Regions from separate parts of the Mediterraneibacter butyricigenes genome, predicted to be linked through region 2. Evidence: a T-box and tRNA genes for the amino acid it is inferred to sense, from the RefSeq annotation. Region 2 holds a T-box; the other holds one or more tRNA genes.

Region 1 (15,589 bases), 1.3 Mb from region 2:
TGGTTCTCATAAGTATTTTTGGTACAGGAAAATATAAAGTGATGATCGCTCTGGGAATTGGATTTATTCCGAGTTTTGCAAGGATTGTCCGGGGAGAATTCATGAAATGTAAGGAAGAGGATTATGTGAAGAGTGCGATCCTGACCGGGGTTCCGTCTTACCGGATTCTGTTTGTGCATATCCTGCCGAATATCCTTCCGGTGCTTCTTTCTTCGCTCACGATTGGATTTAACAATGCGGTTCTGGCGGAGGCAGGAATGAGTTATCTGGGGATCGGGGTACAGCCGCCGGATGCCAGTCTGGGACGGATGCTGTCCGAGGCGCAGACCTTTCTTGCAACAGGAGTGTGGTGCGCGATTTTCCCGGGATTGTTCCTAGTGCTGATGGTATTAGGCGTAGGACTTCTGGGAGAAGGAATCCTGGATCGGTTCGGAGGTGGAAGATAATGCTGGAAGTGAAGGATCTGAGCATCTATTTTACAGACAGAGGAAAAAGAGAAGATGCAGTGCGTCATGTCAATTTTTCCATGAAAGCAGGAGAAATTCTGGGAATCGTGGGAGAATCCGGATCGGGAAAGACGCTGACAGCCCTGACGATTGCGGGACTTTTGAAGAAAAATGCGATCGTGGAATCGGGAGAAATCCTGTTAAAGAAAACCAGTCTTCTGGAATTGAATACGAGACAGTGGCAGCAGATCCAGGGGAAAAAGATCGGCATGATTTTTCAGGAACCGATGACTGCACTGAATCCCACCATGAAGATCGGACGACAAGTAGGAGAAGGGTTGAAGCTTCACTCAGACTGTTCGAAGGAAGAACGAAGACAGAAGGTGTTACAGGCTCTGGAAGAGGTAGAACTTCCGGATCCGGAAAAAATATACCGGCAGTACCCACATGAATTGTCGGGAGGAATGAGACAGAGGGTGATGATCGCATCGGCGCTGATCTGCAAACCGGATCTTCTGATTGCGGATGAGCCTACGACGGCGTTGGATGTGGGAACACAGGAGAGTATCCTGAAGCTTCTGAAAAAAATGAACCAGAGACATCAGGTGGGAATTCTGTTTATTTCCCATAATCTCCGGGTGGTGAAGAGTCTCTGTGAGAATGTGTTGGTAATGAAAAATGGAGAAATTATCGAACGGGGAAAGGCGGAAATGATTTTTTCGGAACCGAAAGAGGCGTATACGAAAGAGTTGATCGCGGCGATTCCGACCCGGACGAAACAGAACGCATATTATGATCTGCTGATGAAGAAACTGTAAAAAGGCAGGGTGCACAAATGAGTGAAAAAGTGTTAGAATTAGAGCATGTGAATGCTTATTACAGAGAAAACAGACAGAGAAAGCAGATTCTTAAGGATGTGACTTTTTCTATTTATGAAGGAGATATTGTGGGTCTGGTGGGAGCCAGCGGAAGTGGAAAATCCACCTTGTGCAAGGCGGTTCTTGGACTTTTGAAAGAATATGACGGAGAGATCCGACATTTTACCAACCGTCCGCAGATGGTGTTCCAGGATCCGTTCCGCTCACTGAACCCACGGAAGACGATTGGGTGGATCCTGGAGGAACCCTTAAAGATCCATACCAGACTTTCGGCGAAAGAACGGAAGGAACAAGCCTGCAAATATCTGGAAAAGGTTCATCTTTCCGGTGAGTTTTATGACCGATATCCGAGAGAATTAAGTGGAGGACAGCGTCAGAGAGTAAGCCTGGCACTGGCACTGATCTCGGGAGCGAAGTTCATTCTGGCGGATGAACCGTTGTCCGCGTTGGATGTGACGGTTCAGGCACAGATTTTACAGTTGTTAAAAGAACTGAAAGATTCGGAAGGTGTGTCCTATCTGTTTGTGTCTCATGATATCGATGTGGTAAGCATGATCTGCAACCGTGTCCTGTTTCTGAAAGACGGACACATTACTGAGATTGAAAGAGAGCAGGGAAAAGATGCGAACCTATAAACTGACCATAACCTATGACGGGTCAAAGTATCAGGGCTGGCAACGACAGATCAATACTGATCTTACGATTCAGGGAATTCTGGAGCGGACCATCGGGATGTATGTGGGATATAATGTAGAAATCAACGGGTCCGGAAGGACAGATGCGGGAGTGCATGCACAGGGACAGGTTTCAAGCCTGGTATTAAGAGGTCAGGTGGACATGCATGAATTTATGACGACGATTAACCGCCATCTTCCGGAAGATATTAAGATCGCCAAGATGGAGCTGATGAAAAACGGATTCCATGCAAGGCATAATGCACAGGGCAAACGGTATGAATATTATCTGGATACCCGGGAAAAGCCGGATGTATTTACCAGAAGATACAGCTTTCATTATCCCCACGAACTGAATGTGGAGGCCATGGAAAAAGCAGCGGCCTATTTGATCGGAACCCATGAATTTGACAGTTTTACGGATATGAAACCCGGAGAAAAATCTACCCGGAGAACTATCGATGAGATCCGAATTGAGCGGGAAGCCAATAAAATTCGGATCGTTTACAAGGGCAACGGATTTTTATATCATATGGTAAGAAAACTGACCGGAACCCTTCTGGAAGTGGGAATCGGAGAAAAAGATCCGGAGGAGATCCCGGAGATTCTGGCGGCAAAAGATTCGTCAAGATCCGGTTTTCTGGCTCCGGCAAGAGGACTGTTCCTGCGGGAAGTCTATTATAAATATGCAAAGCCGGAACCGGTAAAAGAAGAGATCGACTGGCTGGATGCATAAGAAGGAGAAAAGGATGAAATTTGTATCATGGAATGTGAACGGGATCCGCGCCTGTGTGCAAAAAGGATTCCTGGATTTTTTTAAAGAGGCGGATGCGGATATCTTCTGTATTCAGGAGACGAAGATGCAGGAAGGTCAGCTTACGCTGGAACTGGACGGATACCATCAGTACTGGAATTCTGCAGTGAAGAAAGGATATTCCGGTACGGCAATCTTTACGAAGAAGGAGCCGGTATCTGTATCTTACGGAATCGGAATAGAAGAACACGATCAGGAAGGTCGTGTGATCACACTGGAATTTGAAGATTTTTATTTTATTACGGTCTATACACCAAATTCCCAGAGCGAATTGAAGCGTCTGGATTACCGGATGAAATGGGAAAGCGATTTCCTGAGTTATCTGAAAAAGTTAGAAGAGCGCAAACCGGTTGTTTTTTGCGGAGATCTTAATGTGGCCCATACCGAGATTGACCTGAAGAATCCGAAGACAAACCGGAAAAATGCGGGATTTACGGACGAGGAACGTCAGAAATTTACGGAACTGTTAGAGGCGGGATTTATCGATACATTCCGGTATTTCTATCCGGATAAGGAAGGCATTTATTCCTGGTGGTCCTATCGGTTCAAAGCAAGAGAAAAGAATGCCGGATGGCGTATTGATTATTTTTGTGTATCTGAGGGGTTGAAAGATCGCTTGAAAGGTGCGAAAATACTAACAGACGTTTATGGGTCTGATCATTGTCCGGTCATTCTGGAAATGGAATAAAAGAAAACAGAGGATAGTGTCGGAGTGGATTCGGCACTTTTCTTAATGCAAGACAAAATGTCATTTGAAGTTTTCGGTAATACGGGATATAGAAGTGTCCGGAGGTTGCCGGTAAGTAGGAGGTAGAAAATGATGGCAAAGACAAAAGTAGATATTATTTCCGGCTTTCTTGGAGCAGGAAAGACAACCCTGATTAAGAAGCTGTTAAAGGAAGGATTTCAGGGAGAACAGGTGGTTCTGATTGAAAATGAATTCGGGGAGATCGGAATCGACGGAGGGTTCTTAAAAGAAGCAGGAGTGGAGATCCGGGAAATGAATTCCGGTTGTATCTGCTGCTCTCTGGTGGGAGATTTCGGAGAGTCTCTGAAAGAAGTAGTAGAGACTTATCATCCGGATCGTATCCTGATCGAACCATCCGGAGTCGGTAAACTCTCTGACGTGATCAAAGCGGTCAAAGACGTACAGGATAAAGTGGAAATCGAACTGAACAGCTTTACGACGGTAGCGGATGTAACAAAATGTAAAATCTATCTGAAGAACTTCGGAGAATTCTTTAGCAATCAGATCGAATACGCCGGAGCAATTATCTTAAGCAGAACCGATAAGGCAAAACCGGGCAAAGCAGAAGAAGCAGTGCAGATGCTGCGTGAGATCAATGAAAAAGCACCGATCATTACAACACCGATTGCTCAGCTTGACGGGAAAAAGATCGTAGAAACCATGGAACACAGCATGAGTCTGGAAGAGGAACTTCTGGCAGAGATCACCTGCCCGGAATGTGGCGGACATCACGCAGAAGGTGAGTGTTGCGGACATGATCATGAACATCATCACCACGACCATGATCAGGAAGAGCATGAGCACCATCACGACCATGACCATGAGGAACACGAGCATCATCACGATCATGACCATGAAGGACATGAGCATCACCACGATCATGACCATGAAGGACATGAGCATCACCACGATCATGACCATGAAGGACATGAGCATCATCATGACCATGATCACGAGTGTGGATGCGGTTGCGGACACGATCATCATCATGATCATCACGGACATCATCATGCTGATGAGGTCTTCACAAGCTGGGGCCATGAGACCATGAAGAAATATACGCAGGAACAGGTAGCTGAGATCCTAAAGACCTTGGAATCAGATCCGGCTTATGGAGATGTTCTCCGTGCAAAGGGTATGGTAGAGTCTCCGGATGGAACTTGGGTTTACTTTGATATGGTGCCGGGTGAGCATGAAGTGCGTTCAGGCGCACCGGAATATACCGGACGCCTCTGTGTCATCGGAGCAAAACTGGATGAGGAAAAACTGGAAGAGTTGTTCGGACTTCATGAATAATTAATCTGATTATAGAAAGAAAAGGAAAAGGACTATGGATGAACCAAGAGTAATGCTGTATCTGATGACAGGATTTCTGGACAGCGGAAAATCTCAGTTTCTGAAATTTACCCTGCAGCAGGATTATTTTCAGGTAGACGGAACTACGCTTCTGATCCTCTGCGAAGAGGGAGAAGAAGAGTTTGATGAAAAACAGTTTGCAAAATACGGAGTAAAGATCCTGACAGTGGAAGATCAGGAAGATCTGACCGAGGAATGGCTGCAGGAATTGGAAGATACCTACCATCCGGAACGTGTTGTGGTAGAATACAACGGAATGTGGAAAGTCAGTGAATTTGAGGCACTGACTCTGCCGGAAGGCTGGGGGATTGCCCAGAAGCTGACCACAGTGGATGCCAGCACCTTTGAGGTGTATATGATGAATTTAAAACCGCTGTTTGTGGAAATGGTCAGAGATTCGGAACTGGTGGTATTTAACCGTTGTACCGATGTAAAGCCGCTGGCAGGATATCGAAGAAGTGTAAAGGTAGTCAGCCCGCAAGCAGAAGTTGTCTTTGAAAATGATCAGGGCGAGATTGAGAATATCTTTGCGGACAGCGTACCGTTTGATCTGGATGCACCGGTGATTCAGATTCCGAATGAAGATTATGGAATCTGGTATGTGGATATGATGGATCACCCGGATCGTTACAAGGGAAAAGTGGTAGAGATTATTGCGAGAGCAATGAAACCAAAGGGATTCCCGCCGAAATATATTATGCCGGGACGTATGGCCATGACCTGTTGTGCGGATGATACCTCGTTTATCGGATATCTTTGCGATTATGAGGATGCACCTTCTCTCAAACCGGGAGAATGGGTGAAAGTCCGGGCAAAAGTAACTTTCCGCCATGTATCGGTTTACAGAGGCAGAGGTCCGGTATTGAAGGCAATCAGCGTAGAACCGGCGGATCCGGTACCGGAGCTGGTATATTTCAATTAATCCGGAAATAATCCAGACAAAATGAAATAAGATAAAGAATCCATTTGTAGCAGGGAAAAGTTGCAGGATGGTTTCAGACATTTCGAGAAAGAATCCGGCATATATTGGATAGAAGAAATAAGATCAGGAGATCTATGAAAAAATATAGTCTGGTTATTCTGGCGGCACTTGTGGTCGTGGCGGGTTCCTTAAGATATCTTTCTTCTCTGGCGAGAGTGACGGCAAATGTCAGTGGAAGGGAATTGCCGATCTATTCGGTGGAGACGGAAGAGAAGAAGGTGGCGTTGTCATTTGACGCAGCCTGGGGTAATGAGGACACACAGAAAATCCTGGATATTCTGAAAAAGGAAAAAGTCCATGTAACCTTTTTTATGACCGGTGGATGGGTCAGTGAGTACCCGGAAGATGTAAAGGCAATCAAAGCGGCGGGGCATGACCTGGGAAATCACAGTGAAACTCATAAAAACATGAGTCAGTTATCGAAAGAAGAACAGAAAGAAGAACTGATGAAGGTGCATGAAGAGGTGAAAGAGCTGACGGGGGTGGAGATGGAACTGTTCCGACCGCCTTACGGAGATTATGATGATCAGGTGATCCTGACGGCAAAAGAGTGCGGATATTATCCGATTCAATGGGACGTGGACAGTCTGGACTGGAAAAATTACGGAACAGACAGCGTGATTCAGACCATTCTGGAGCATAAAAATCTACGAAACGGCTCCATCATTCTCTGTCATAACGGAGCAAAATATACGGCCGATGCGCTGGAATCTGTGATCCGGGGACTGAAAGAAAAGGGATATGAGATCGTACCGATTTCGGAACTGATCTATCGGGAAAATTATCATATGGATCCGGCGGGACGGCAGATTTCTGATGAAAGATGAGAATTGACAAACTATAACGGAATGGCTATAATAAGGGACAAACAAAGGCGTTTTCAATGGATGAGAGCGCCTTTTTGTCATTTTATCCGGCAATTGCATACAATTTTTTTTCTTTGCCGGGCATACAAGAACACAAGGTCAATGTCAAGGAGGTTTACCATGCGAAACTATACACGAGAAGATATATTTGAAATGATCGAGGAAGAGGATATTGGATTTATCCGGTTACAGTTCACAGACATCTGGGGGATGATGAAAAATGTGGCGATCACACCTGGACAGCTTCAGAAAGCGCTGGAGAAAGGCTGCATGTTTGATGGGGCTGCGATCGAGGGCTTTGCGAAGATTGAAGAGTCGGACATGTACCTGTTCCCGGATATCCGTACCTTTGAGATTTTTCCGTGGAGACCTCAGCAGGGAAAGGTGGCGCGCCTGATCTGTGATGTCCATCGCCCGGACGGACACCATTATGAAAGTGATCCGAGAAATATCCTGAAATGTGCGATCCAGAAAGCGGCAGAGGAAGGCTATACTCTGAATGTGGGACCGGAGTGTGAATTTTTCCTGTTCCATACCGATGAAGATGGTATGCCGACGACACTGACACATGAAAAGGCTGGATATTTTGATATGGGTCCTCTGGATCTGGGGGAAAATGCAAGAAGAGATATTGTGCTGACTCTGGAAGATATGGGATTCGAGGTTGAGGCTTCCCATCACGAGGGCGCACCGGCGCAGCATGAAGTGGATTTTAAATATGATGATGCCCTGACAACGGCGGACAATATCATGACCTTTAAGCTGGTGGTAAAAATGATCGCAAAACGTCATGGTCTTCATGCTACATTTATGCCGAAACCGAAGGCGGGAGTCAACGGATCGGGAATGCATATCAATATGTCGCTTTCGAAGAACGGTAAAAACATTTTCCAGGATCCGGAAGACAAGAACGGCCTGAGCCGGGAAGCGTATTATTTTATCGGAGGTTTGTTGAAGCATATGAAGGCGATTACCTGCCTGACTAATCCGACGGTAAATTCTTATAAGAGATTTGTACCGGGATATGAAGCACCGGTATATATTGCGTGGTCCATGCAGAATCGAAGTCCGCTGATCCGGATTCCGGCGGTTGACGGGGAGGAAACCAGAATCGAACTGAGAAGTCCGGATGCGACTGCCAATCCCTATCTGGCACTGGCAGTGCTTCTGGAAGCGGGAATGGATGGAATTCGCAATCAGATTATGCCGCCCGAGAGTGTGGATCTGAATATTTTTGAGATGTCAGAAGAAGAACGACAGGCTCTGGGTCTGGAAAAATTACCGATGACACTGGCAGAAGCAGTGGATGAACTGGAAAAGGATGAGTTGATCTGCAAGGTGCTGGGAGAAGATCTTTCCACAAAACTGATCGAATCCTATCGGGAAAAATACAGAGAGTATCAGCAGCAGATCACCCAGTGGGAGATCGACCAATACTTACATAAAATGTAGCATCTCCTGTGACGGAAACAAAGAAAAGTGACAGGAGGTGTGAAGCTTGAGCAATATCATTGTTGTATTCCCCAAAAAAGAGATTGCAACAAATATCCGGAACATTCTGGTAAGAAGCGGATTTGATGTGCTGGCTGTCACAACGACAGGTGCCCAGGCTCTGCACTATGTGGATACATTGGACGATGGAGTGATCGTGTGTGGATATCGACTCTCTGATATGATGTACAGTGATATCAGAGACTATCTTCCGGATTCTTTCCAACTTCTGCTGATCGCATCAGCGGATAAATGGGGAGACGGACTGGAAGAAGGGGTGGTCGGACTTCCCATGCCGATCAAAGTGTACGATCTGGTCAATACTCTGGAAATGATCCTGCAGACCATGAGACGAAGGAGAAAAAAACGCAGGGAAGCTTTAAAGAACCGGGATCCGAAACAACGGGAGATCATTAATCAGGCCAAAGGTCTTCTGATGGAGCGAAATGGTATGACAGAAGAGGAAGCACATCGGTATCTGCAGAAAAACAGTATGGATACAGGAACCAGCATGATAGAAACCGCACAAATGATCCTGACGATCATGTCAGAATAGAAAAAATGTGTTATACTGTCCTTTGTGTATATAAAAATACGAAAATACAAAGGAAAGTTGGGGAAACATGGAAGTATTTGTAACTGTTATGAACAAGGTCAATGACATTATCTGGCATCCGGTAATGTGCGTGTTCCTGATGTTTGCTGCATTGTGGTTTACTGTCAGGTTGAAAGGGATGCAGGTGCGCCGGCTGAAAGACATGGTAAACTGTCTTCTGGAAAAAGGAGACAACAAAGAAGATACCGGTCTTTCGTCTTTTCAGGCTTTTGCGACAACGGTAGGTGGCCGGGTGGGAACCGGAAACATCGCCGGTACGGCAACGGCTGTATTTATGGGAGGCCCGGGCGCGTTGTTCTGGATGTGGGTCACTGCGATTCTCGGAGCATCTACCGGAATGGTAGAGTGTATTCTGGGACAGGCCTATAAGACCAGAAATTTAGGAGAACTGACCGGAGGACCGGCTTTTTATCTGTCCAATGGAATCAAGAATAAGACGCTGGGAAAAACTCTGGCGGTGCTGTTCTGTATTGCGGTATTTATCGGACCGGGATTTCTGCTTCCGGCGATGCAGACTCAGACGGCAGCAACGGCGGTAAACGGAGCGTTTGGGATCTCCTTTTTATTTGTTGGAATTCTCATGACTGTGATCGTTGGAATCGTAACCATGGGTGGAATCAAGCGAATCGGCCAGGTGGCAGAGCTATTGGCTCCGATCATGTGTGGCATTTATTTTATCATTACGATCATCATTCTTGTGGTAAATATCGATCAGGTTCCAGCGGTATTCGGCTCGATTTTTGCCAGTGCATTTGGAAAAGATGCAGTATTCGGAGGAATTGTGGGTTCTGCTCTGGCATGGGGAATCAAACGTGGATTCTTCTCCAATGATGCCGGTAACGGAATGAGTCCGCTGATCTCATCCACATCGGATACGTCCCATCCGGTAAAACAGGGGCTGGTACAGGGATTTTCTGTTTATATTGATACATTGTTGGTCTGCACCTGTACCGGAATTTCTGTATTACTTGCGGGAACCTATAACGTGGCGGCGGACGGCGCAGGAAAAGTGCTGCTGGTAGAAAAATTACCGGGAGTTCAGTATGGAATTGCCTTCATGCAGGAAGCAATGTCTGTGACAGTTGGAAAAGCGGGAGCAATTCTTCTGGCGATCATGCTGTTTGTCTTTATTTTTACTACGATGCTGTCTTATTCCTATCAATTGGAATCCACCTGTAAATTCCTGTTTGGAGAGAGAAAATGGGTGGTAACTTTTGTAAGAATCCTGTTTCTGGTATTCTGTATGTTTGGAATCCTGATCGACGGAGATACGATCTGGCCAATGGGTGATATCGGAGTTGGATGTATGCTCTGGGTCAATACTTTTGGAATCCTTCTGCTGACCCCGAAGGTGATTGCAATTGTGAAAGACTATGAGAAACAGAAAAATCTTGGTCTGGATCCACTCTTTGATCCGGCAACTGTAGGAATCGAAGATGAAGCAAATGTCTGGGGTACCTATGTGGAGAAGAAAAAGCAAAGAGGAGATTATGAGAATCCGGATCTGGGTTATGGAAAGGAAAAGTAATCATGAAATTTACAAAGATGCATGGAATCGGAAATGATTATGTATATGTCAACTGTTTTGAGGAACAGGTGTGGAATCCGTCAGAAGTAGCGATCAAAGTCAGTGACCGCCATTTTGGGATCGGGTCGGATGGTTTGATCCTGATTTGCCCGTCCAACAAGGCAGATTTTGAGATGAAGATGTATAATGCGGACGGTTCCCGTGGAGAAATGTGCGGAAACGGAATCCGTTGTGTGGCGAAATATGTGTATGAATATGGCTTGACGGATCAGGAACATATTTCCGTGGAAACCCTTGGGGGAATAAAATATCTGGATCTGACGGTGGAAGACGGAAAAGTTCTTCAGGTAAAAGTGGATATGGGAGAACCCATCCTGGAAGCGGAGAAGATTCCGATTGTTTCCGAACATGATCGTGTGATCGATGAACCGATTACTGTAGATGGAATCGAATATCGAATCACCGGTGTGTCTATGGGAAATCCGCATGATGTGCTGTTTGTCGAGGATGTGAAAGGGCTGGATATTGAAAAAGTAGGCCCATCTTTCGAAAACCATGAAAGATTTCCGAAACGGATTAATACAGAGTTTGTAAAAGTTCTGGATCGAAATACAGTGGAAATGCGTGTGTGGGAACGTGGATCGGGAGAAACACTTGCCTGTGGAACCGGAGCCTGCGCGACAGCAGTGGCATGCATTTTGAATGGACTGACAGAGCATGAGGTGACAGTAAAACTTCTCGGCGGAGAGTTGAAGATCGAGTGGCAGGGAGAGGGACATCCGGTTTATATGACCGGTCCTGCAACCGTGGTATTTGATGGAGAGATTAATCTGGATGAGATGTAGAAAAATAATCTGTTTTTCGTTGTAAATCTCCGATTCTATGAGGAAAAATGCAAAACAGAGCAGACACGTTTTGTCCTATAACCCAAAAACCAGTGGAGATTTGGTGAGTTGAAATCTCCGCTGGTTTTTTATGGTTTGGATGTATAAATTTTTACCTGAATGAAATAAAAATCTCAGGCCAACAACTCCTTTTTGCTGCCTAATTGTCGATTTGCCCACCGAAATGCAGAAACACCCAAAATCGTTTTCCGCTGTATGGTTACGGGGTGATTTTGTGCTTTTTCTTTCTGCTTACAGTCGTTGTAGCAATGGCTGCACCGCTGCTGGCAAACAGCAGAGTAATCCACAGTGCAATGTTGCTGGGATCACCGGTCTGCGTACTCTTATTGGATGTTCCAGGTTTGGCGCTGGCTGGCTTTTTCTCAAGAGCTGCAATGGCATCCTCAATAGCCTTTGCCATCTTATCCACTTCGGATTGCTCAGTAATGTTCTTGTCTCGAACAACAGCCTTCACGGCAGCTTCCACAGCGGAGAAGTCCTTGTAGTCATCCTTGTTCAGGGCATTTGCTTTGGCAATGGCTGCATCAACCTTTGTGTAGTCCGCATCCTTGTATTGCAGAACTGCAATCGCATCTTCAATTGCTTTCGCCATTGCATCCACTTCGCGCTGTTCGGTGATATTCTTACCACGGGCGACAGCGTCTACCGCTGTCTGTACCGCCGAAAAGTCCTTGTATTCGTCCTTCTTCAAGGCATTTGCCTTGGCAATGGCTGCATCAACCTTTGTGTAGTCGGCAGGTAAATAAGTCATTGCAATCGTTTGCGTGTGCGTTGCCGCATCGGCTGTAACTGTTATATTGCCGCTGTATGCTTCGCAGTTATCCGCCGTAACCTCAATAGGATAAGTTCCTGCTTCCAAACTGACAGAGCCGGTAACCTCCTGACCATTCACTTTAACAACAACATTGGTCAGACCGTCTGGCGTTACAACGAAAGAAACCGGATAGACAGCCTTTGTTATAAAATGAACATTCTTATATAGTGCAAAATATTGGGTCCCGCTGGAAAGCAGGTCGATTTCTGTTCCTTCGGAGTCTACCGCTTTTGCATAGTTCAGTTGATAGCCATCCGTAATTACAGGCACACATTCATCGAAAATTGCAGGGATATTGTTCTCATTCGTATTCTTTGCATCGATCTCTGCTTCTTCTACGGTGAAAGATCCGTCACATCCCATCGGGTATTTGCCGTCAGTGGTTACTTTGGCGCCGCCTTTAATCAAAATATTGCCTTTTGTCCATATGGCACTGTCTGCAGTGGAGGTACAGCTTACCTCGCCGCCGTTAACTGTCAGATTGTTTCCGGCATACAGACCGGGATAATAGCTTGTTGCTTTGACTTTGGATGCAATAAGCTCTATATTGCCACCGTTTCCTTCATTATCTTTCCTGATAAATGCTCCGTTACAATGTTCAGAAGTTGCCTTAAGTGTGACATCGGCGCCGTTTGTAATCTTTAACTCATAGGTGTCAATTCCGGCGTACAGACCTGCAGAATCCACAATTGCCCCATCAATCTCAACAATTCCTTCGCCTGAGATGCCCAATCCGCCTTTAGAGTTTATTTTAACCGTTGCTTTATCGGAAATTTTGAGGTCATTGCCTGTGTAAATTCCATCATAAGTATCTCCCTTAACATTGATTGTCAATGTTCCGTCACCAATGATTTCTACTGCATTATCGGAGCAAATTCCCGCTCCTCCGCCGATATCAGTTCGGGTAATAGTGTTTGCTCCGGTCAGCTTTATCTTCAACCTGTTGGGGATAGATGCTTTAATACCGTAATTCGCCATTATATCGTTATCGATGGTCGCATTGTGCAGCGTAAGAGTTGCTGTATCCGGGTCATAGGTTGCTGTTCCTTCTCCACAGGCAATGGAGAGCTTTTCGCTTGTGAATTGTTCGCCGTCTACATACAGATTGTAGTTTCCTGCGGCAAAGGCTACGGTTGGCAACAATCCAACTACCATTACAAGACAGATCAAGATTGCTAATAGTTTTTTCTTCATAGCAGTTCCTCCTCTTTTTTTAATTGTCCGCTTGGTTCTTTCTCCGGTAGCTGACATACCGAGAAAAGATGTGTTTCCAGGTGGGCGTTAGGATTTCAATATCAAACCACCGTCCTTCCGGCAAACGCAAAAAGCCGAAGCCAAGGCATAATAAGCCCTGTCTCCGGCAACTGGTTCGCTATAAATTGTATGATATAAGACTTGACATGTTGAAAAAACGGCACGATGCACCTGCCGAGTCGGCAATAATTGTCGGCGTTTCTGTTTACCATAGTCAAGTCCTCCTTCTATAATTTCTAAGGAAAAAGGATATCTACTCTATAGATATACAGAAATATTATAGCATATATCCATAAAAAATCAAGTAATTTTCGGAATATTACTCTCATTAATGATTAAAAGGTATAACTGGAAAAATCCTGCGATGATAATATAATATTAAAAAAAGTTGGGAAAATTATGTCAGAATGACAATATTGGATATAAAAAAATCCCCCATCGAAATGGGGGAATCGGAGTGACAGGATTTGAACCTGCGACCTCTACGTCCCGAACGTAGCGCTCTACCAAGCTGAGCCACACTCCGATAAAACAGGAACCTGAATGATTCAGATTCCTGAACTACGGATAGAGGACTCGAACCTCTACTAACAGAGTCAGAGTCTGCTGTGCTGCCATTACACCAATCCGCATTACTCGTTTCGTCCCTGTCAGACGCAACATCGTTATTATAACAGACTGATAAAAAAATGCAAGCCTTTTTTTGAAAAAATTTAAAAAAGTTATAACGCTTAAAAAATAACGCTTAAAAACAGGTTTATCGGACCTTGCTTTTAAAGATGAAATTCTTTTACGATGGAATCGGTCATTACATCGATGGGAGCTTCTTCTCCGGTCCAGAGCGTGAAATTGATGGCTCCCTGATTGATCATCATATTCAGGCCGTGAATGGTTTTGGCACCTCTTTTTTCTGCTTCTTTTAAAAAGCAGGTATGTGGGTCGTTGGTAATGACATCACAGACAATCATATGAGATGCAATGGAGTCGTAGGCGATATCTGGTTGTTCATCCGTATTTGGATACATTCCAACAGGAGAGGTGTTGATTAGGATATCCGTATCTGACGGGATAATGATTTCCGGTGTCCAGGGAAGATAAGAACCAATTGCGGGCGTGCGTTCCTGAATCAGAAGCGCAAGATGATGTCCGCGTTCTTCCTGACGATTGATAATCCTGATGTGACTGGTACCGGCAAGGGCCAGTTCTACTGCAATAGCACGGGCAGCGCCTCCGGCTCCGAGAATGGTAACTTTTTTATGAACAGGAGAAATTCCCTCATCGGTCAAAGATTTTAAAAAGCCTTTCCCGTCAGTGTTATCTCCATGAAGTTTGCCCATCTGATTGACGACCACATTTACAGCACCGATGATCTCTGCTTCAGGAGAAATGCTGTCCAGATATTTTAAAACTTCACATTTGTGAGGAATTGTCAGGTTGATTCCTCGAAAATTCAAGGCACGGACAGCCTGCATGGCATCTTTCAGATCTTTCGGATGCACTTCAATCGTCAGATACCGAAAATCAAGATCCAGTGCATGGAAAGCAGCTTCTTCGGGAATCACCGTTGGATTTTCATCTACCGGATAACCGAAGACTCCAACAAGTTCTTTGCGATAGGTGTTTGACATTAAGCGACTCCTTTCTTGTGATGTGGAAAAATGAGTTCATAAGTCATAGGCTTTCTTGGAAGAAAGACAATTAATCGTGAAAGACGATGGGTTTGCCCAGAGAAGCAAACGTAAAAGTTCCTTCAGCCAGTACGGTGTCATCCTGATCTTTAATTTCCACGGTATAGACGGAAATGTTTTTTCCATGTTTTAATTCCGTGGCTTCCCCGGTCAGTTTTGTCGTGTGAAGTCCGGGACGAAGAAAGTTAAAATGACTGTCTAAGGTTGTGACCTGGATTCCGTAAGAAGATGCAGCGGAACCGGCTGTAACGTCGGCAATGGTAAACAGACATCCGCCATGTACGGAATTGATCGGATTTAAATGGGTCTTTGTAACAGGATCAATTACAGTGCGGGCATAGCCTTTTTTGATCTCGATAATCCGAAGATCCATCATATTAGCAAAATAATTGGTTGAATTTCGTGTTTTGATAAGCTTTTCGTAGTCCATAAATTGTCTCCAGTATAAATAGAAATATAAAATGCAACAACGACTCTATTTTACTTGAATAACGAAGGGATTGCAAGAGTGTCCGCCTTGCAAAAAGGG
Region 2 (15,589 bases):
AGAATCAAGCGTAGCATGAAGAGAACCGGTAGAAGATTCTTCCCCGCTTAAGAGTCTGCGACCGTATTGTACGGAGACAGAGGATATTTCATCTTCAACGTGTTTGTATTCCGGTACTTTTCGAATGACTTCCTGATAGCGGGAAGTCTGAATGTCGTGGCTTACAAACTGACGCTTTTCATAGATGCGCATGATTGCCTGATACTGTGATGGTTGCAGTCCCAAAATGTCAAATCCTTTCGAATGGTAAAACATGAAGTTAAATATTAAAATCATTGAATCATCGAGTCTGATGAATCTTTGAATCTTTTCAGTTTGTTTTCAGTAACTGAGCTTCCAGAGAATCCATGTCGTAAGCGCGACGCTCAAAGTTGTTCAGGTTCTTGGAAGCAGCGGAAACTGCTTTGGAAGCCTTCTTCTCTGAACGGGCTTTCTGGAAAGCCTGATCTAACGGAGCGATATCCTGTAAATGTCTGACTCCGCTTTTGGACCATTTGGAAAGAATACGATCTGCGTATTCGAAACTGGGCTGATGGATTCCGGCGATGGTTCGATCGCAGGCTTCTTTGATAATATCCAGTGTAAATCCATATTCTCCGGTCCATTTCTCGATATAAGCAACCTCAGAAGCGGCCGGTGCACGGCCTTTGATTCCAAATGCGTTAAGAACGGTGTAGCAGTTCTTGTTGTAGCTGGAGGAGTACATCCTTGCTTCTTCAATCGTTGTGATCTTGGCCTCAGACCAGGAAAGCGCTACCTTTTGTATGTAATGAATGCTTTTATGACCGTTTTCGACACAGGATGCCAAAAGATAATCAATGATATCGGCTGACAATCCCAGCTCTTTATAGAAATAAGTAATCGTCTCAATCTCTGTTGCGGTCAGGGTCTTTCCGAGATACTGTTCCGCTATAATGTAGAGATTTTTCAGTTCCCGCTGTGTCCGGAACGAATTCAGAGGAATCGCTTTGGAACTTCCGGCGGGCTTGTCCGTTGTCGGAACGGCTTCCGGTGCGGAAGCTGTTGACGGAACAACCGGAGTTGCTAAGGAACCGGCCGGAACTGCCGGGCTGACAGGAGAACAGATGCGATCCTGCGCGTTCATGCCGGTCGCAGATGCGGTCTTTTGGAGACAGATGCCGGTAATATTGCCCTCTGCGTCAGAATCCAGAGACAGAAGTCCGTGGGATTCCCAGTAGCGGAATGCGCGGATGATATCGTTCTCTGTATTGTTCAGGCAGTCGGCGATCCGGCTGATCGACATATCAAAACAGGAATCGTCAAGATGGCGCAGCAAAAAAAGATAAACTTTTACAAATTCGCCATTGGCCTCCGTCATATAATGGTCGATGAACTCGTTGGAGATCATCGTTGCGTTATTCTGAAATTTATTTCTGATCGTTAATTTTTTCATGAAATGCCACCCTCTATATTTTATGTGTAAAAGTATTATAGCATTGGCGAGGATGGATAATAAAGAGGGAATTGTCCGCCTCTTTAGGGTTTTTTGTAGATAACTTTGTGTGGAAACTGTGGATAACTTTTAGTGAAGCAGGTCTTCGCCCACATTTACAACGTCTCCGGCTCCCATAGTTATCAACAGATCCCCGTGGATACATTTTTCGCGAAGGAAATCTTCGATGGCTTCAAAGCTCGGAAGATAGGTGGCGTCTGCCCCTAGCTTTTTGATTTCTTCTGCCAGTCCTTCGGAAGAGACTCCGAGGTCATCGGTTTCTCTTGCAGCGTAGATATCCGCCAGAACCACATGATCCGCATGGGATAATGCCTCGGCAAATTCACGGAAGAATGCCTTGGTGCGGGTGTAGGTATGAGGCTGGAATACACACCACAGAGTGTTATGCGGGTAATTCTGTGCAGCTTTTAAGGTAGCAGCGATTTCTGTCGGATGATGTGCATAATCATCAATGACAGTGACACCCTGGAAGGTACCTTTATATTCGAATCGTCGGTCTGTTCCGTGGAAGGACAGAAGACCGGCTTTGATGATATCCATGGAAATACCTAAAAGCTCTGCAGTTGCAATGGAAGCCAGGGCATTGGATACGTTGTGGTTGCCGGGAACAGCCAGTACGATATGGTCTGTGACGGTTCCGTGCTTGATCAAATCAAAAGATACGGCACCCTTTTCATCAAAAGTGATGTTGGATGCGCCGTAATCCGCATCGTGGTGAAGACCGTAGGTGACAACGTTACAGGAAAGTCCTTCGTAGATTTGCGAATAGTTGTCGATATCGGAATTGATCACCAGAGTTCCGTCAGAAGGCAAAAGCGCTGCAAACTGATGGAAAGAATGACGGATATCTTCCAGATCTTTAAAGAAATCCAGATGATCCTCTTCTATATTTAAAATGACGCTGATCTTCGGGAAAAAGTGAAGAAAGCTGTTGGTGTATTCACAGGCTTCTGTGATGAAAGTCTGTGAATGTCCCACACGGATATTTCCTCCGATGGCCTGAAGAATGCCACCTACGGAAATGGTTGGATCCTCATCGCCTTCCAGAAGGATATGAGAGATCATAGAAGTGGTGGTCGTCTTTCCGTGGGTTCCGGAAACTGCGATCGGTGTCTTATAGTTGGTCATGAGCTGTCCGAGAAGTTCAGCTCTTGACAACATCGGAATCTTTCGGGAGACGGCCTCCATCAGTTCCGGGTTTGTTTTATGGATGGCTGCGGTGTAAACCACAACGTCAATATCGTCGGAAATATTTTCTGCACGTTGTCCGTAAGAAATCAGGGCACCTTTCTGCGCTAACTGCTTGGTCAACGGAGACTCTTTCATATCAGAACCGGAGATGGCAAATCCCTCTTCCAGCAGAATCTCTGCCAGTCCGCTCATGCTGATTCCGCCGATTCCGATGAAATGAATGTGGATGGGTTTCTGAAAATCTATCTTGTACATGATACAAGTTCCTTCCTTTTAAAATTATAGTCATATTTTAGAACGCTTTCCTATATATTATAACTAGATATGGGAAAAAAACCAAGTGCCACTTTATTGTATTATTTAAACAAAAGATGTAAAAAAACGGTGGTTTTTTTGTAAAATATGTTTATTATGATGGAAAGTATGATATAATAAATGCACTAACTAGAAATGAGGTGACGACATGATGAAAAAGGAAATGATTGCCATGCTTCTGGCAGGTGGACAAGGCAGTCGCCTGGGAGTACTGACGGCGAAAGTAGCAAAACCGGCAGTTGCATTTGGCGGCAAGTATCGTATCATTGATTTTCCGCTCAGCAACTGTATTAATTCAGGTGTTGACACCGTGGGCGTTCTGACGCAATATCAACCGCTTCGTCTGAACAGCCATATCGGAATCGGAATTCCGTGGGATCTGGATCGCAATGTAGGTGGAGTTTCCATTTTACCGCCCTATGAAAAGAGTGGGAACAGTGAGTGGTATACCGGAACAGCCAATGCGATTTACCAGAATCTGAATTACATAGAGACCTTTCATCCGGACTATGTACTGATCCTGTCCGGAGATCATATTTATAAAATGGATTATGAAGTGATGCTGGATTTCCACAAGGCGAATCAGGCGGATGTGACCATTGCGGCGATGCCGGTTCCGATTGAAGAGGCCAGCCGTTTTGGAATCGTTGTGACGGATGATGCACATCAGATCAAAGAATTTGAGGAAAAACCGGAGCATCCGAGCAGCAATCTTGCTTCTATGGGAATTTACATTTTCAGTTGGCCGGTATTAAAGCAGGCACTTCTGGATCTCTCCAAACAGGAGAACTGTGATTTCGGAAAGCATATCATCCCGTACTGTCACGGACAGGACAAGCGAATGTTCGCTTATGAATACAATGGCTACTGGAAAGATGTGGGAACCTTAAGTTCTTACTGGGAAGCCAATATGGAACTGATCGATATCATTCCGGAATTTAATCTTTATGAAGAATTCTGGAAGATTTACACCAATGCTGCCTCTCTTCCGCCGCAGTACATTTCCGGACAGGCTATGGTAGAACGAAGCCTGATCAGCAATGGCTGTGAGATCTACGGAGAAGTTCGCAATTCTGTGATCGGAGCAGGGGTGACGATTGAAGAGGGCGCGGTTGTCAGAGATTCCATTCTCATGCAGGGCGTGACCATCGGAAAAGGATGTGTGGTAGACAAGGCGATTATCGCGGAGGATACGAAGGTCGGAGATCATGTAACGATCGGTATCGGAGGCGAAATTCCAAATAAAGAAAAACCGGATATTTATAATCATGGTCTGGTTACGATCGGAGAAAATTCCGTGATTCCATCGGGAGTACAGATCGGCAAGAATACTGCCATCAGTGGCGTGACAACACCGGAAGATTACAAGGACGGAGTTCTTGGAGGCGGAGAAACATTGATAAAGGCAGGTGAAAGATCATGAGAGCAGTAGGTTTGATCCTTGCTGGAGGAAACAGCAGGAAAATGCAGGAATTGACAGCAAAGAGAGCAGTGGCAGCGATGCCGGTGGCAGGAAGCTACCGTGCGATTGATTTTGCACTGAGTAATATGAGCAATTCTCATATCCAGAAAGTTGCGGTACTGACGCAGTTTAACGCAAGATCACTGAATGAACATCTGAACTCTTCCAAGTGGTGGGATTTCGGAAGAAAGCAGGGAGGACTTTATGTCTTCAGCCCGACCATTACGGCAGACAATGGATACTGGTATCGGGGAACCGCGGATGCGATCTATCAGAATCTGGATTTCCTGAAACGGTGTCATGAGCCTTATGTGATCATTACCTCCGGTGATGCCGTCTACAAGATGGATTACAACAAGGTACTGGAATATCATATCGATAAAAAGGCAGATATTACTGTGGTATGCAAAGATCTTGCACCGGGAGAGGATGCGACCCGTTTCGGTACGGTGCATATGAATGAGAATTTTCGGATTGAAGAGTTTGAAGAGAAACCGATGGTGGCAAATTCCCGCACAATTTCCACCGGAATCTATATTATCCGCAGACGACTTCTGATCGATCTGATCGAGCATTGTGCGGAGGAAGACCGATATGATTTTGTAACCGATATTCTGATTCGCTACAAGAATCTGAAAAAGATATACGGTTATAAAATAGAGAACTATTGGAGCAACATCTCGACAGTGGAGGATTATTACCGAACCAATATGGATTTCCTCAAGCCTGAGACCAGAAACTATTTCTTTAAAGAGTATCCGGAAGTATTTTCCAGGGTCAGTGATCTGCCGCCGGCAAAATACAATCCGGGAGCCGTAGTAAAGAACTGTCTGGTAGGAAGCGGAAGTATCATTAATGGAAATGTTGAGAACTCTGTATTATTTAAGAGAACATTTGTGGGAAATAATTGCGTGATCAAGAACTCGATTATTTTGAATGATGTATATCTTGGCGACAATACTTACATTGAAAACTGCATCGTGGAAAGTCGTGGAACAATCAGAGCAAATACACGCCATGTCGGGGAAAACGGCGTGAAGGTTGTTATCGAAAAGAACGAAAGATACGCCTTATAATAGTTCATCGGAAGATACAGCATGTTGAAAGGAGCTGGGAGGGTATGAAAATCACGGATGTACGCGTAAGGAAAGTTGCAAAAGAGGGGAAGCTGAAAGCAGTGGTTTCCATTACACTTGATGATGAATTTGTAGTTCATGACATCAAAGTGATTGAGGGAGAAAAGGGATTGTTTATTGCAATGCCCAGTAAGAAAGCGGTAGACGGTGAGTACCGCGATATTGCACATCCAATCAATTCTTCAACTCGTGAGAAGATTCAGTCGACGATTCTTGTAAAATACGAAGAACTTTTACAGGAAGAACCTGAAGCAATTGCAATCAACGAACTGTAAGACACGATCGATACGACTTCATAGGGAAAACAGTAAGTTAAGAATGTAAGAGGGAAATGTAAAAAAGAGCTGTCCGCACAGGTTTGCGGGCAGCTCTTTTGGGATTTTTTGAACTGTAACTCTATTTCCATCAGCGAAATGGATCCCATTTGAAAGACAATGCATTCTGAGAATGGGGATGCCGGAAGGTCAGACGACAGGCATACAGTCCCAGAGTCTTATGCTGCGGATCCGGTGCTCCGTATTTGGAATCTCCCGCAAGCGGACAGTGGATCGCGCTCATCTGTGCACGGATCTGGTGCTGGCGTCCGGTATCAAGAGCGATTTCTGCGATACAACTGGAATCGTCATTGATCTGAACAACGGCATAAGAAAGACGGGCTAGCTTGGCTCCCGGTGTATCGGCATCACAGACATGCATGATATTTTTGTGTGGATCCTTGACCAGGTAATGCTCCAGAGTTCCCTCCCTTGGGATGGGAATGCTGCGAAGTTCCGCTAGATAAAATTTTCCGAATGTTTTTTCGCGGATTTGTCGGTTTAAATCTCTTGCGGCTTCTTTTGTCTTGGCGAAGACCAGAAGACCGGAAGTAGGCTGATCCAGACGGTGGATTACCGCCAGGTAAGGTTCTCCGGAGGATCCGGATTCCTCTGCCAGGTGCTTTTTCAGAAGACTGACCATGTCTTCGGCTCCGATTTTTTTGCTCTGTGTTGCGATTCCGGCGGGTTTCACACAGACAATGATATATTTATCTTCGTATATAATTTCAGGGTTCATAATTCACCATCCGTTTCTTGACTGTTTCTTGACTCATACTTAAAATCTGATTATACTAAATTTAGCTGCCAAAGCATATGAAAGAAAGTGTTCAGCACACCTTTTTAAGTTGCAAGGCATCCGAAAGAAGCTGCCGGTGGCAGATTCTGCGGAGTACGAAAATATCGTACAAAAAAGATTATCTTACAAAGAAGATATCTTGTCAATGGAATGGGAGGTTTTCATGGAGAACGGAGATTGGGAACGATTTGGAGAAGAAATTCGAAGATCCGTACAGGACGCTGTAGATTCCTGGGATTTCACCCGGTTAAACCAGACGATCACCAATACAATCGATGCGGCCATGCATGGTGGACAGCGGACGTCGCGCGGAGTCGATCCAGTAGGGTTTGATCAGGATCTTGGTTATAAATATAATGAGACAAAGGAAGCGGGACGAACCGGAAGAGAGAATCATGGTTCCTCATATACGCATACAGATGGAGATACGCACAGAGACGCATATGGGGAAACCGGAGTGGAACTGTACGGGAAGACCACAGGAGCAAAGGCTGGTGGAATTGCGCTGGCGATCGCCGGCGGTGGCATCGGAATTGTATTTCTCGGAATGTCACTGATGCTGGCGGTGGTGCAGTTGCTGACAGGAGGGATTGTCAGTGCCGGATTCTGGGCGCTGATCGTGACATTTGGTGTGTTGTTTCTGGTGGGAACAGGGATTGCAGCCGGAGGCGTGAAAAAGCTGGGGCTGGTAAAACGATTCCGGAATTATCAGAAGATTCTGGGCAGCAGAGAGTACTGTGATCTGAAAGAATTGGCGGAACAAACCGGTGAAAAGCCAAAACAGGTCTTAAAAGATGTAAAGAAAATGATTGAGAGCGGATGGTTCAGTCAGGGAAGACTGGATGCCCAGGAAAAATGTCTGATGCTCAGTGATCAGGCTTACGAACAGTACCGGAGCGTGATGGAGGAATACCGGAAACGTCAGGAAGAAACGAAAGCAGGCAAAGCAGAATCCGGTGCGACAGCCGGTGCAGCGAAAGATAAGAAAGTGCAGTCAACAGAGGGCGTGACTTCAGAGGAGCGGAAGAAAGATCTGTCTCCGGAAGTGGAAGCGATTGTCAGAAAAGGGGAAGAATATATCAGGAAGATCCATGCCTGCAATGATGCGATTCCGGGCGAGGAGATTTCCGCAAAGATTGCACGGATGGAGATGCTCATCGGCCGAATCTTTGATCGGGTAGAGCAGAATCCTCAGGTCGTGGGAGAGACGCAGAAACTGATGAGTTATTACCTGCCGACGACGCTGAAATTGTTGGAGGCTTACGAAGAGTTGGATCGTCAGCCGGTACAGGGAGAAAATATTGCAACATCCAAACGGGAGATAGAAGAGACCCTGGATACGTTGAATACAGCTTTTGAAAAACTGCTGGACAGCCTGTTTCAGGAAACGGCGTGGGATGTATCTTCCGATATTTCTGTGCTGAAAATGATGCTGGCACAGGAAGGCCTGGGACCGGATGATTTTCAGAAAAAGGAAGAGTGACATAGTTTTGACAGATAAAGAACAGGAGAAATTTATGAGCGAAGAATTTAAGGAATTTGATACAACCCCAACCCTGACGTTGGAACCGTTTGCGGCAGAGGAAAAACAGGAAGTGGCAGCAGTTGCTGCACCGGAAGAACCGGCGTTTGACGACAGCATTCTTTCAGAAGAAGAGAAAAAGACGGTGGATGCATTTGCAGCTCAGATCGACCTGACCAATTCTGCCATGATCTTGCAGTACGGTGCAGGAACCCAGAAAAAGATGGCGGATTTTTCAGAGACAGCTCTGGAAAATGTAAAGACCAAAGATATGGGAGAAGTCGGGGATCTGCTGACTGGTGTGGTCAAAGAGCTGAAAAACTTTGACGAGGAAGAGGAAAAAGGATTCCGCGGACTGTTTAAAAAGGCTTCGAATAAAGTGGCAACCATGAAGGCAAAATATGCGAAGACAGAGGCGAATGTAAACCAGATCTGCAAGGTGCTGGAGAATCATCAGGTCCTGCTGATGAAGGATATTGCGCTTTTGGACAAGATGTATGAACTGAATCTTACTTATTTCAAAGAACTGACCATGTATGTGCTGGCAGGTAAGAAGAAGCTGGCACAGGTACGTACCACAGAGTTGCAGGAACTTCTGCAAAAGGCAGAACAGACCGGTCTGGCAGAGGATGCGCAGGCAGCACGAGATCTGGATGCCATGTGTAACCGCTTTGAGAAGAAGCTTCATGATCTGGAGCTGACCAAGACCATCGCCATGCAGACGGCTCCGCAGATTCGTCTGGTTCAGGGCAATGATACCATGATGGTGGAAAAGATTCAGTCCACGCTGGTGAATACGATTCCGCTGTGGAAGAGCCAGATGGTTCTGGCTCTCGGAGTGGAACATTCCAGTCAGGCGGCAGCAGCTCAGAGAGAAGTGACAGATATGACCAATGAGCTGCTGAAGAAAAATGCAGAGAAATTAAAGCTGGCTACCGTGGAAACGGCGAAAGAATCCGAGCGTGGAATCGTAGATATCGAAACTCTGCAGCAGACAAATGCGTCCCTGATCAGTACCTTCGATGAGGTGATGCAGATTCAGGAAGAGGGACGAAAGAAACGTCTGGAAGCAGAAAATGAAATGTTGCGGATGGAAGGAGAACTTCGGGAGAAGCTGTTGGAGATTCGAAAGTAAGGATTTACGCGGAGCAATCTCTGAACGCGATGATTCGGAAGCGATGACCCGAAATTTGCGGGAAATGATGCAAGGGGAAGCTTGACAGAGCAATATTTATCGGGTAGAATCACAATGATAACAGGCGAAGAAAGGGAATAGTAAATACCGGCACACTTCAGAGAGAAGACGGATGGTGAAAGTCTTTGTGCAGCAGTATGGAACCGGCCCCGGAGCCGCTTCATGAAAATGAGGCGTATTCTCTGCGTTAAAGAGAAAAGAGTGAATGTCAGAAAGCTCCATCAGGGAAACGAAGGATGAAACTGTTTCGGATGAGGCAGGTGCAGTGACATTAATCAGGGTGGTACCGCCGAGAGATTCGGTCCCTATGGGATTGGATGTTTGGGCGGTTTTCTTTTGTTATGTGAAGAAGTTGTTCGAACAGAACATGAAACGGATTTCGTGGAACCTAAAATGGGACGGGAACATGACTGGTTTAAAACATAATAAAAGATACAAGTACATTTTTAAGTAAAAAATATAAAGGAGAAAAGAAATGGCAAAGGAAAAGAAACTGGTAGAATCCATTACTTCCAGAGATGTGGATTTTGCGCAATGGTATACCGATGTAGTACGCGAAGCAAAGCTCTGTGATTATTCCGGAGTAAAAGGATGTCTGAATTATCTGCCGAACGGATATGCAATCTGGGAAAATATCCAGGCAGACCTGGATCAAAGATTTAAAGAAACAGGAGTAGAAAATGTATATCTGCCGGTTATGATCCCGGAAAGTCTGCTTCAGAAAGAAAAAGATCATATCGAAGGGTTCGCGCCGGAAGTGGCATGGGTTACACATGGGGGAATGGAACCGCTTCAGGAAAGATTCTGTATCCGTCCGACTTCTGAGACGTTGTTCTGCGATGTGTGGAGCAAAACAGTACAGTCTTATCGTGATCTGCCGAAGGTATGGAACCAGTGGTGTTCTGTATTAAGATGGGAAAAGACCACAAGACCGTTCCTTCGTTCCAGAGAATTCCTGTGGCAGGAAGGTCATACCATCCATGCAACCTATGAAGAGGCAGAAGAACGTACGGTTCAGATGTGGAGAGTTTATCGTGACTTTGTGCAGGATGATCTGGCAATCCCGGTCGTTTCCGGACGAAAGACAGAGAGCGAAAAATTTGCGGGAGCACAGGATACTTATACCATCGAGGCACTGATGCATGATGGAAAAGCACTGCAGTCTGCAACCAGCCATTTCTTCGGAAATGCATTCCCGGATGCATTTGGAATCAAATATGCAGATAAGAATAACGGACTGCACAGTGTTTACGAGACTTCCTGGGGCCTGTCTACCAGAATCATCGGAGCGATCATCATGGTTCACGGAGATGACAGCGGTCTGGTCCTTCCGCCGAGAATCGCGCCGGTACAGACCAGAGTGATTCCGATCGCACAGCACAAAGAAGGTGTGTTGGATAAGGCAACTGCATTGATGGATGCACTGAAAAAAGCAGGATACCGCGTGAAGATCGACGATTCTGAGAAGAGTCCGGGATGGAAATTCAGTGAGCAGGAAATGCTGGGAATCCCGACCCGTATCGAGATCGGACCGAAAGATATCGAAAACAACCAGGTGGTTGTGGTACGCCGTGATACCAGAGAAAAGATCGTTGTTTCCATGGATGAGATCGAGACAAAATTAGGAGAAATTCTGGAAACCATCCAGAAAGAAATGTTTGAACGTGCAAAAGCACATCTGGATGCACATATCAGTGAAGCAACTTCTATGGAAGAAATGATTTCAGAATTCCAGGAAAAACAGGGCTTCATCAAAGCAATGTGGTGTGGAGAAGAAGCATGCGAAGATGAGATCAAGGCACAGACCGGCGGCGCATCTTCCAGATGTATCCCGGAAAAAGAAGATCACCTGTCTGATGTATGCGTATGTTGCGGAAAACCGGCGAAACACATGGTGTATTGGGGTAAGGCATATTAATATGGTATTGGAAAATATGATCAATATGCAGCTTATGATGTTCCTTCTTGTGGCCCTTGGATTTTGGGTGCGCAAGAGGAAAATCATAGGCGGCACGGCAAGAAAACAATTCGTAGATTTTTGTTTATATATTACGCTTCCGTTCAATATTTTTCATTCCTTTCAATTAAAGTGGGAGCAGAGCATGCTCCTTTCTTTTTTAGAAATTTTGCTGATGTCGGTGGGATATAATCTAATCTCGATCGGCGTCAGTTATGCAAGTTATCGGAAAATACACGGCAGTCGTAAAAGTCCGCTTCGTTATGGAACCATCGTTTCCAACGGAGGATTCCTGGGAAATCCTGTCATAGAGGGAATCTATGGATCGCAGGGCGTGTTTTACGCATCGGTTTTTATGCTGCCGGTAAGAATTGTGATGTGGACCATCGGGTCTTCCTGTTATATGAATGGCAAAGAAAAACATTTATTTAAGAAAGTAATGACCCATCCCTGTATCGTTTCTATTTATCTGGGCATGCTCGTAATGATCGCGGGAATCGAATTCCCGACCTGTATTGCAAATACCATCGAAAAGGTCAGCAACTGTAATACACCTATCAGTATGATGCTGGTCGGAATGATGCTGGCGGAAATGGATATGAAGCGGGTGAAGACACTTCTGGATAAAACACTGGTATATTATGTGTTTATGAGACTGATCGGAATTGGAGCAATCCTGTATGGGGTGACCTTCCTGTTACCGGTGGATCCGCTTCTGAAAGGAGTGACGGTAATCATCGCAGGTATGCCGACCCCGATCACCACGGCACTGCTGGCATCCAAGTATGACGGAGATGAGGATTACGCAACCGCAATGATCTTTGTGACCACGATTTTGTCACTGGTTACATTACCTCTGTGGTGCCTGATATTATAAGAAAAGACTTGACTTTTCGCGTGAAACGTAATAAACTAATCAAGCGTGCATAAATACGCAGTGTTTTTTGTGCGCAAAAACAAAGATAACTTAGATTATCTGCAACCAACTCTGTCAGTCAGACAGAGCAACGAAGAATCATAGGAGGTGAAAAAGAATGCCAACATTTAACCAGTTAGTTAGAAAGGGACGTCAGACTTCTGTAAAGAAATCTACAGCTCCGGCACTTCAGAAGGGATACAACTCACTTCAGAAGCGTGCAACAGATGTAGCTTCTCCTCAGAAGAGAGGTGTGTGTACAGCAGTTAAGACCGCTACACCGAAGAAGCCTAACTCAGCTCTGAGAAAGATCGCCAGAGTTCGTCTGTCTAACGGAATCGAAGTAACAAGCTACATTCCAGGAGAAGGACACAACCTTCAGGAGCATAGCGTTGTTCTGATCCGTGGAGGAAGAGTAAAAGACTTACCAGGTACCAGATACCATATTGTCAGAGGTACACTTGATACAGCAGGTGTTGCCAAGAGAAGACAGGCTCGTTCCAAATATGGTGCGAAGAGACCGAAAGACGCAAAATAAGAAAGTAACTAAACAGTTAAATCGTATCACAAACAGAACTATGACTATCGTATCTTGTCGGGCGTACGCCGCCTGATGAGGAAGGTTGCGGATTAACATAGAACTTAGTCCCGCGGCCGCGAGCACATGCATAGAGAGACACATGTGAGTACCGATGAATTAATCCCGGGAGAGACCCGGTAAATATGATTAAGGAGGGAAGGACCGTGCCACGTAAAGGACATACTCAGAAAAGAGATGTATTAGCGGATCCGATATACAACAATAAAGTTGTGACCAAACTTATCAACAACATCATGCTGGATGGTAAGAAAGGTGTCGCACAGAAGATTGTATACGGTGCGTTTGAAAGAGTTGAGGCAAAGGCTGAGAAGCCGGCTATCGAAGTGTTCGAAGAAGCAATGAACAACATCATGCCAGTACTGGAAGTAAAGGCAAGACGTATCGGTGGAGCGACTTATCAGGTGCCGATCGAAGTTAGAGCTGACAGAAGACAGGCTCTGGCACTTCGCTGGATCACATTGTATTCTCGTAACAGAGGAGAAAAGACAATGGAAGAAAGACTGGCGAACGAAATTCTGGATGCAGCAAACAACACTGGAGCATCCGTAAAGAAGAAAGAAGACATGCATAAGATGGCAGAGGCTAATAAGGCATTTGCTCATTATAGATTCTAATAGGAGGAAACAATCTTGGCTGGAAGAGAATATCCATTAGAGAGAACCAGAAACATCGGTATTATGGCTCACATCGATGCTGGAAAGACTACGCTGACAGAGCGTATCCTCTATTATACCGGTGTTAACTATAAGATTGGAGATACTCACGAAGGTACTGCTACCATGGACTGGATGGAACAGGAGCAGGAAAGAGGTATCACAATCACTTCAGCTGCCACGACTTGCCATTGGACTTTGGAAGATCATACAAAGCCGAAGGCAGGAGCCCTGGAGCATCGTATCAATATCATTGATACTCCTGGACACGTTGACTTTACTGTAGAAGTAGAGCGTTCACTTCGTGTACTGGATGGTGCTGTAGGTGTGTTCTGTGCCAAGGGTGGAGTAGAGCCTCAGTCTGAAAACGTATGGCGTCAGGCAGACACATACAACGTTCCGAGAATGGCATTCATCAACAAGATGGACATCCTGGGAGCTGACTTCTACAATGCAGTAGATCAGATCCGTACCAGACTTGGAAAAAATGCAATCTGTCTTCAGTTGCCAATCGGTAAAGAAGACGATTTCAAGGGAATCATCGACCTGATGGAAATGGAAGCTTACATCTACAATGATGAAAAGGGTGATGACATTTCCGTTACAGAGATTCCGGAAGACATGAAAGATGAAGCTGAGCTTTATCACACAGAACTGGTTGAGAAGATCTGTGAGCTTGACGACGACCTGATGATGGAATACCTGGAAGGTGAAGAGCCGTCCATCGATGCATTAAAGGCTGTTCTGAGAAAAGCTACATGCGAGTGTACAGCCGTTCCGGTATGCTGTGGTACTGCATACAGAAACAAAGGTGTACAGAAACTGTTGGATGCAATCATCGAATTCATGCCTGCTCCGACAGATATCCCGCCGATCCAGGGCGTGGATGAGGATGGAAACGAAGTCGTAAGACATTCTTCAGATGAGGAACCGTTCTCTGCACTTGCATTCAAGATCATGACTGACCCATTCGTAGGTAAGCTTGCTTACTTCAGAGTATATTCAGGAACTGTTAATTCAGGATCCTATGTACTGAATGCAACAAAAGATAAAAAGGAACGTGTAGGACGTATCCTTCAGATGCATGCAAATAAGAGACAGGAACTTGACAAGGTATATTCCGGAGATATCGCAGCAGCGATCGGATTTAAGTTCACAACAACAGGTGATACTATCTGTGACGAACAGCATCCGGTAATTCTGGAATCCATGGAATTCCCAGAGCCTGTTATCGAGCTTGCAATTGAGCCTAAGACAAAAGCTTCCCAGGGTAAACTTGGAGAATCTCTTGCAAAACTGGCAGAAGAAGACCCGACATTCCGTGCACATACTGATCAGGAAACAGGTCAGACCATCATTGCAGGAATGGGAGAACTTCACCTGGAGATCATCGTAGACAGACTTCTTCGTGAATTTAAGGTAGAAGCAAACGTTGGTGCTCCGCAGGTAGCATACAAAGAATCCATTACAAAACCGGTTGATGTAGACAGCAAGTATGCAAAACAGTCCGGTGGTCGTGGACAGTATGGACACTGTAAAGTTAAATTCGAGCCAATGGATGTCAATGGTGAGGAAACTTACAAATTTGAATCCAGTGTCGTTGGTGGATCTATTCCGAAGGAATACATTCCGGCCGTAGGCGAAGGTATCGAAGAAGCTATGAAGTCCGGTATCCTTGGCGGATTCCCGGTAGTAGGTGTTTACGCAAACGTATATGACGGATCTTATCATGAAGTCGATTCAAGTGAAATGGCATTCCACATTGCAGGTTCTCTTGCATTCAAGGATGCTATGAAGAAAGGATCTCCGATCCTGCTTGAGCCTATCATGAAGGTGGAAGTAACAATGCCTGAAGAGTATATGGGAGATATCATTGGTGATATCAACTCACGTCGTGGACGTATCGAAGGTATGGATGACCTGGGAGGTGGAAAGATCGTTCGTGCATATGTACCGTTGTCCGAGATGTTCGGATACTCAACAGACCTTCGTTCCAGAACTCAGGGACGTGGTAACTACTCTATGTTCTTCGAGAGCTATGAGCCGGTACCGAA

The links. The T-box of region 2 lies ahead of proS (proline--tRNA ligase). A T-box ahead of a tRNA ligase gene usually reads a tRNA of that ligase, here a tRNA-Pro.
Region 1: it encodes a tRNA-Pro, which carries the amino acid that the T-box ahead of proS (proline--tRNA ligase) is inferred to sense. The anticodon was not compared.

The regions. Positions count from the first base shown of each region.
Region 1 is NZ_BHGK01000001.1:891,942-907,530, reverse strand. It holds gene KGMB01110_RS04270 (ABC transporter permease) at 1-446, shown strand, start outside; gene KGMB01110_RS04265 (ABC transporter ATP-binding protein) at 446-1,264, shown strand; gene KGMB01110_RS04260 (ABC transporter ATP-binding protein) at 1,282-1,959, shown strand; gene truA (tRNA pseudouridine(38-40) synthase TruA) at 1,946-2,734, shown strand; gene xth (exodeoxyribonuclease III) at 2,748-3,500, shown strand; gene KGMB01110_RS04245 (CobW family GTP-binding protein) at 3,633-4,856, shown strand; gene KGMB01110_RS04240 (TIGR03943 family putative permease subunit) at 4,891-5,838, shown strand; gene KGMB01110_RS04235 (polysaccharide deacetylase family protein) at 5,973-6,725, shown strand; gene glnA (type I glutamate--ammonia ligase) at 6,885-8,216, shown strand; gene KGMB01110_RS04225 (ANTAR domain-containing response regulator) at 8,263-8,811, shown strand; gene KGMB01110_RS04220 (alanine/glycine:cation symporter family protein) at 8,879-10,399, shown strand; gene dapF (diaminopimelate epimerase) at 10,402-11,244, shown strand; gene KGMB01110_RS04210 (hypothetical protein) at 11,504-13,312, opposite strand; tRNA gene KGMB01110_RS04205 (tRNA-Pro) at 13,825-13,898, opposite strand; tRNA gene KGMB01110_RS04200 (tRNA-Gln) at 13,934-14,004, opposite strand; gene aroE (shikimate dehydrogenase) at 14,146-15,000, opposite strand; gene KGMB01110_RS04190 (PaaI family thioesterase) at 15,071-15,490, opposite strand.
Region 2 is NZ_BHGK01000001.1:2,197,974-2,213,562, forward strand. It holds gene KGMB01110_RS10850 (ATP-binding protein) at 1-225, opposite strand, end outside; gene KGMB01110_RS10855 (DnaD domain protein) at 311-1,414, opposite strand; gene murC (UDP-N-acetylmuramate--L-alanine ligase) at 1,544-2,920, opposite strand; gene KGMB01110_RS10865 (glucose-1-phosphate adenylyltransferase) at 3,129-4,403, shown strand; gene glgD (glucose-1-phosphate adenylyltransferase subunit GlgD) at 4,400-5,518, shown strand; gene spoVG (septation regulator SpoVG) at 5,563-5,853, shown strand; gene KGMB01110_RS10880 (RluA family pseudouridine synthase) at 5,984-6,631, opposite strand; gene KGMB01110_RS10885 (5-bromo-4-chloroindolyl phosphate hydrolysis family protein) at 6,855-8,174, shown strand; gene KGMB01110_RS10890 (toxic anion resistance protein) at 8,209-9,348, shown strand; T-box leader at 9,467-9,718, shown strand; gene proS (proline--tRNA ligase) at 9,884-11,326, shown strand; gene KGMB01110_RS10905 (AEC family transporter) at 11,364-12,242, shown strand; gene rpsL (30S ribosomal protein S12) at 12,400-12,819, shown strand; gene rpsG (30S ribosomal protein S7) at 13,026-13,496, shown strand; gene fusA (elongation factor G) at 13,512-15,589, shown strand, end outside.